Regions from separate parts of the Burkholderia humptydooensis genome, predicted to be linked through region 2. Evidence: predicted binding sites of a transcription regulator. Region 2 holds the regulator's gene; the other holds the start of a gene.
What was found. The regulator FliA, encoded in region 2, starts transcription of late flagellar genes. The targets are predictions, from matches to a motif close to CTAAAGTTTNNNNNNNNNNNGCCGNTA.

Region 1 (3,407 bases), 860 kb from region 2:
TGCATTGCGGCGTCGATACGAAAACAGGCGGCGCTCACGCGCCGCCTGTTCGTTTGCGGTCCCGCGCGCCGAATGCACGGCGCGCGGCGAGCAGGTTCGTCGCCGCGGCGCGTGCCGCCGCGAGCGCGGCGGCGCCCTGCGATCGATCGCCGTCACTTCGACGCGTCGCTCGCCAGGTGCTTGCGGCTCGCGAGTTCCTGAGCCTGCTGGTAATGCGCCTGGATCACCGGCAAGCCCTTGCGCGCGGCGTTCTTCAACTGCTCGTTGCGGCCCGACGCGATCTCGGCCTGGAACACCGACAGCGCCTTCCGGTTGCCTTCGAGCGCGACCTGCTCGATGTACACCTTGTCGAACGCGTCGCCGCGCAGGTTCTTGATGCTGTCGAGCACGGCCGGGTCCGGATCGTTGTGCGGCACGTCGACGCCGCGCGGGCTCGCGGCGCGCAACGCCTGCGACAGCTTCTCGTTGTCGCTCGCGACGCGTTCGGCGAATGCCTTCACGGCGCGATCGCTCGAGCGCGAATCCGCGATGCGCGCGGCGTCGCGCTGCGTCGACACGGCCTTCGTCGCATCGGCGACGAACGCCTGATCGGCTTCGTGCAGTCGCGTGCCGGCATCGGCGGCCGCCTCGGGACGCGGCTGCGTCGGCGCGGGCGACGGTGCGTTTTGTGCGGATGCGGCGGTCGCGAAGACGAACAGCGCGGCGGCACACACGCCGGCGAGAGAAAAAGCGGAACGGCGAGTCATACGTTCTCCTTAGGGTGAAATTCATCAACGGATCGACGATCGGGGCTGCGATGCTGCGGCCGGGCACGGCGCGGCGAGACATGCGGCGCCTTCGCCGCGCGCACCGGCTGCGGACTCGGATGCGGCGCAACCCGTCGAGTGCATTCTAGGAGGTGCGTCGCGACCGAGGTGCAACGATGGTGTCGATTGTGTAACGGGAGGTAAGACGAAAGGCTGCGCGAGCATGCGCGCACCGTATCGGTCGAAATTGTCCTGAAATCGACACGTGCGGAGCCGATGCGCGCGTCCGAAACAGTCGACCCGATTCTTTCGGCTCGCACGCTCCGTTCGCGCGCATCGCGGGGCGCCGCGGGCACACGCTCTAGGTAGATACGCTAACGCCCCGTTTTTTTAGCTCAAGCGCGCACGCGCGCACGCCGATATCGCAGCTAGCCGATGACAAAAATTGAAGCGGAGGCTTCGTGAACGGACCCGAGGAATCGACAACGACGATCGCGCCGGACGCGCCGCACCCGCGCGGGGCCGATCATGCGCGCAGCGCCGGTTCCGCGCCCGCGGGCGTGGACGGCGGCGCGCCCGCCGCGCCCGTGATCCTGATCGTCGACGACGAGCCGAGCATCCTGTCCGCGCTCAAGCGCCTGCTGCACACCGCGCGCTACCAGGTCGTGACGGCCGGGAGCGGCGCCGCGGCGCTCGACGTGCTCGCCGCCGGCGAGGTCGACCTCATCGTCTCCGACATGCGGATGCCCGGCATGACGGGCGCCGAATTCCTCGCGCGCGCGCAGACGCTCCATCCGGACACGATGCGCATCCTGCTGACGGGCTATTCCGAGATCGACGCGGTCGTGAGCGCGATCAACGAAGGCGGCGTGTATCGCTACCTGAACAAGCCGTGGGACGATCACGACCTGCTGCTGACGGTCAAGCAGGCGCTCGAGCAAAGACGGCTGCGCCAGGAGGCCGCGCGCCTCTTCGCGCTCACGCAGAAGCAGAACGGGGAGCTCGTCGCATTCAGCACGGAACTCGAAGCGCAGGTGCGCGCGCGCACCGAGGAGATCCGGCAGACCGTGATGTTCCTCGAAGATGCGCAGCGCGACCTGAAGCGCAATTTCATGACGATGATCCAGGTCGGCGCGAACATGATCGAGCTGCGCTGCGGCGTGATGGGCGGCGAATCGCGGCGCTTCGGCGAACTCGCGAAGCGGCTCGCGCTCGCGTTCGACATGAGCGAGCTGCAGGCGCAGGATCTGCATTTCGCCGGCCTCCTGCACGGCATCGGCAAGCTGTCGCTGCCGGACGAGCTGCTGCGCAGATCGATCGACCGGATGAGCGCGGAAGAGAGCCGGCTGTTCCATCAGCATCCGTTGCGCGCGCAGATGGTGCTCACGCCCGTCGCGCAACTCAATCACGTCGCGCACATCATTCGCCATCAGTACGAGCGCTTCAACGGACGCGGCACGCCGGACGGCCTCGCGGGCGACGACATTCCGCTCGGCTCGCGCATCCTCGCGATCGCGCGCGACTACGAGGGATTGCAGCGCGGCGGCGTGGTCAATCAGCGCCTGCAGCCCGAGCAGGCGGTCGCGCTCATCAAGTCGCAGGCCGGCCTGCGCTATGACCCGCAGATCGTCGATCGCTTCGCCGCGCTCGTGAAGGATCTGGCGACGCTCGGCTGCAACACGCCGTATGCGCAGATCACGAGCGGCCAGTTGCTCGAAGGCATGCGGCTCGCCGACGATCTGCGCACGAGCCGCGGCGTGCTGCTGATGACGAAGGGCAGCGTCGTGTCCGCGCACCAGGTCGCGCTCGTGCGGCGCTACGAGGCGCAGGAGAGCACGCCGTTCACGATCCTGATCCAGACGACGCCGCTCGCCGAAGCCGCGGCCGCCGCCGGGCGCGAACGCTGACGCGCGCGCCGCGCCCGCCGCCCGCACGCACGCACGCACCAGGAAAGACCGACGCCCATGCACGGAACCTTCGACCTCCCGCTCGTCGCGCTGTCGCTCGCGATCGCGACGCTCGCGTCGTACACGGCGCTCGACCTGAGCGCGCTCATCACGCTCATCGATCAGTCCCGGATGCGGCGCGCATGGCTCGCGGGCGGTGCGGCCGCGATGGGCACGGGCATCTGGGCGATGCACTTCGTCGGGATGCTCGCGTTCTCGCTGCCGATCCCGCTCGGCTACGACTTCGGCCACACGTTCGCGTCGCTCGCGATCGCGGTGGTCGTGTCGTACTTCGCGCTCAGCGCCGTCACGCGCGCCGCGCTCACGCGCGAGCGGCTCGCGATGGGCGGCGTGCTGATGGGGATCGGCATCGCTGGCATGCACTACACCGGCATGAGCGCGTTGCGGATGCAGCCCGCGATCGCCTACGACTTCACGCTTTTCGTCGCGTCGATCGCAATCGCGATCGGCGCGTCGACGACCGCGCTATGGATCGCGCACCGCCTGAGCAGCGAGAACGAACCGCGCGTGTTCGCGAAGCGGATCGCCGCGGCGGGCGTGATGGGCATCGCGATCACCGGCATGCATTACACGGGGATGGCGGCCGCGCATTTTCCGGCGAACGCGGTGTGCGGCGCGGCGGGCGAGATCAGCGGCGCCTGGCTCGGCGCGACGATCGCGCTCTTCACCGCGACGATCCTGAGCGCGACGCTCG
Region 2 (3,407 bases):
GCTGACGAAATACCTGTTCGCGGCGGGCTTCTCCGCGCAGCTCGTGCGGATGATCGTCGACAACCTGCCGGAAGGCGCGGGCTACGACACGCTCGACGCGGCGGCCGACTGGGCGCAGTCGGTGCTCGCGGCGAACCTGCCCGTGCTCGACAGCGAGGATGCGCTGATGGAGCGCGGCGGCGTGTTCGCGCTGATGGGCCCGACGGGCGTCGGCAAGACGACGACGACCGCGAAGCTCGCGGCGCGCTGCGTGATGCGCTTCGGCGCGAGCAAGGTCGCGCTGCTCACGACGGACAGCTACCGGATCGGCGGCCACGAGCAACTGCGCATCTTCGGCAAGATCCTCGGCGTGCCGGTGCACGCGGTGAAGGACGGCGGCGATCTGCAGCTCGCGCTCGCCGAGCTGCGCAACAAGCACATGGTGCTGATCGACACGATCGGCATGAGCCAGCGCGACCGCACGGTGTCCGACCAGATCGCGATGCTGCACGGCGCGGACACGCCGGTGCAGCGCCTGCTGCTGCTGAACGCGACGAGCCACGGCGACACGCTCAACGAAGTCGTGCAGGCGTATCGCAGCGCGGCCGGCCAGTCTGAAGCGGCCCTGCCCGATCTCGCGGGCTGCATCCTGACGAAGCTCGACGAGGCGAGCAACCTGGGCGGCGTGCTCGACACGGTGATCCGCTACAAGCTGCCGGTCCACTACGTGTCGACCGGCCAGAAGGTGCCCGAGAACCTGTACGTCGCGACGAAGAAATTCCTGCTCAAGAGCGCGTTCTGCGCGCCGCGCGAGGATTCGCCGTTCGTGCCGCACGACGACGACCTGCCAGCGATGCTGTCCGCGTTGAGCCCGCGCACCGGCAACGAACTGCACGAGGTCCGCTTTGGATAAGCGCATCGCCGACCAGGCAGAAGGATTGCGGCGCCTGCTCGCCGGACGCGCGTCGCGCGTCGTCGCGGTGACGGGCGGACCGTCGGGCGTCGGCTGCACGTCGACGGTCGCCAATCTCGCCGCGGCGCTCGCCGCGCTCGGCAAGGACGTGCTCGTCGTCGACGAGCGCGCGAACGTCCGCTCGATCACGGCGACGCTGTGCGGCTCGTGGCTGCGCGACGGCGAGCCGGTGCGGCACGAGCTCGGCTTCGCGGTGTGCGAGGCGTCGCGGCTCGCGCGCGTCGGCTACAGCGATGCGCAGCTCGAGACGCTCGGCGACGGCGCGGCGGACATCGTGCTGGTCGACGCGCAGCTCGACGCGAGCGGCGCGTTCTCCGCGCTCGCGCGCGACGCGCACGACGTGCTCATCGTCACGCGCGTGTCGGCGTCGGCGATCACCGAGGCGTACGCGTGCATGAAGCGGCTGCACTACGCGCACGCGCTCGCGCAGTTTCGCGTGCTGATCAATCACGTGCAGAGCGCGGCCGACGCGAGAGCCGCCTACGAGAACCTCGCGGGCGTCGCGAGCCGGTATCTGTGCGTGTCGCTGTCGAACGCCGGTTGCGTCGCCGCCGATGCGCTGATCGAGCGCGCGCGAGGGCTCGCGCACACGGTGGTGGACGCGTTCCCGTCGGCGGCGGCGGCGCGCGATTACCGGCAGATCGCCGCCGATCTGCTGTATTGGCCGATGCGCCCGAGTCCGGGCATCGGCCGGGTCCGGACGGGAAGTTCGGCGTTTGAACGAGGCGCGGCTCATGCCGCCTGAACGCCACGACGAAGAGAGGGCATGATGTATAACGCTCAAGGCAAGATTTCCCAGGACGAAGTGCTGACGCAATATGCGCCGCTCGTGCGTCGCCTCGGCCTGCAGCTCGTCGCGAAGATGCCGGCGAGCGTGGACCTCGACGACCTGATCCAGGCCGGCATGATCGGCCTGCTCGACGCGGCGAGCCGCTACAAGGAAGACCAGGGCGCGCAGTTCGAGACCTATGCGACGCAGCGCATCCGCGGCGCGATGCTCGACGAGCTGCGCAGCAACGACTGGCTGCCGCGCAGCCTGCGCAAGACCTCGCGCGAGGTCGAGCACGCGGTGCATCAGGTCGAGCAGCGGCTCGGCCGCTCGGCGAACGAGACGGAGATCGCCGCGCACCTGCAGATGCCGCTCGACGAGTACCAGTCGATGCTGCAGGACCTGCACGGCAGCCAGCTCGTCTACTACGAGGACTTCGACCGCTCGGCCGACGACGAGCCGTTTCTCGACCGCTACCGCGCCGATCACAGCGATCCGCTGTCGGCGCTGCTCGACGAGCATCTGCGCGACGCGCTCGTCGATGCGATCGAGCACCTGCCGGAGCGCGAGAAGCTCTTGATGTCGCTGTACTACGAGCGCGGGCTGAACCTGCGCGAGATCGGCGCGGTGCTCGAGGTGAGCGAGTCGCGCGTGTGCCAACTGCACAGCCAGGCGGTCGCGCGGCTGCGCGCGAAGCTGCGCGAGCAGGCGTGGGTCGGCACGGAGAGCTGAGCGGCCGCGCGGCGGCCTCGCGCGCGAGGCGCGGCTGAACCGCGCGCGCCGGCGAAGCGGGCAAAATGCCGCACGGGAGCGGCCGGCCCCGCCCGACAGGAAAATTTCGTCTCGATTTGCTACAATCCCACCTCGTTTCCGAGGAGCGTTGCGACGGGCCCCGCCCGCCAGGCTCGGAAATGGTCAACCGAGCGGTGTGTCGGCGCAGCATCGTCGCTTAGCGGCGATCGTTCCCGCCGATGTCGGCCGCTTACTTGAACGGCGCTCACGTCACAATTTTCTAGAACTTTTTTTAGAAAGGAGGGCGTGATGAACGCCGCTGTCATCGATTCCCAATCCGCACAAGATTACGTCGTCGCCGATATCGCGTTGGCCGGCTGGGGCCGCAAGGAACTGAACATCGCCGAGACCGAGATGCCCGGCCTCGTGCAGATCCGCGACGAATACAAGGCGCAGCAGCCGCTGAAAGGCGCACGCATCGCCGGCTCGCTGCACATGACGATCCAGACGGGCGTGCTGATCGAGACGCTGAAGGCGCTCGGCGCGGACGTCCGCTGGGCGTCGTGCAACATCTTCTCGACGCAGGATCACGCGGCCGCCGCGATCGTCGAAGCCGGCACGCCCGTCTTCGCGTTCAAGGGCGAATCGCTCGACGAATACTGGGAGTTCTCGCACCGCATCTTCGAATGGCCGAACGGCGAGTTCGCGAACATGATCCTCGACGACGGCGGCGATGCGACGCTGCTCCTCATCCTCGGCTCGAAGGCCGAGAAGGACCGCTCGGTGATCGCGACGCCGACCAACGAGGAAGAAGTCGCGCTCTTCAAGTCGATCGAGCGCCACCTCGAGGCCGACGGCAACTGGTACTCGAAGCGCCTCGCGCACATCAAGGGCGTGACCGAGGAGACGACGACGGGCGTGCACCGCCTGTACCAGATGGAAAAGGACGGCCGC

Region 1: a site for FliA is predicted at 999-1,025, ahead of nosR (response regulator c-di-GMP phosphodiesterase, NosR family). Genes of this name have one in related genera too.

What each region holds. Positions count from the first base shown of each region.
Region 1 is NZ_CP013380.1:3,465,318-3,468,724, forward strand. It holds gene AQ610_RS15455 (DUF4142 domain-containing protein) at 153-746, opposite strand; gene nosR (response regulator c-di-GMP phosphodiesterase, NosR family) at 1,208-2,653, shown strand; gene AQ610_RS15465 (histidine kinase) at 2,711-3,407, shown strand, end outside.
Region 2 is NZ_CP013380.1:251,587-254,993, forward strand. It holds gene flhF (flagellar biosynthesis GTPase FlhF) at 1-892, shown strand, start outside; gene AQ610_RS01135 (MinD/ParA family ATP-binding protein) at 885-1,697, shown strand; gene AQ610_RS01140 (RNA polymerase sigma factor FliA) at 1,719-2,453, shown strand; S-adenosyl-L-homocysteine riboswitch at 2,588-2,727, shown strand; gene ahcY (adenosylhomocysteinase) at 2,763-3,407, shown strand, end outside.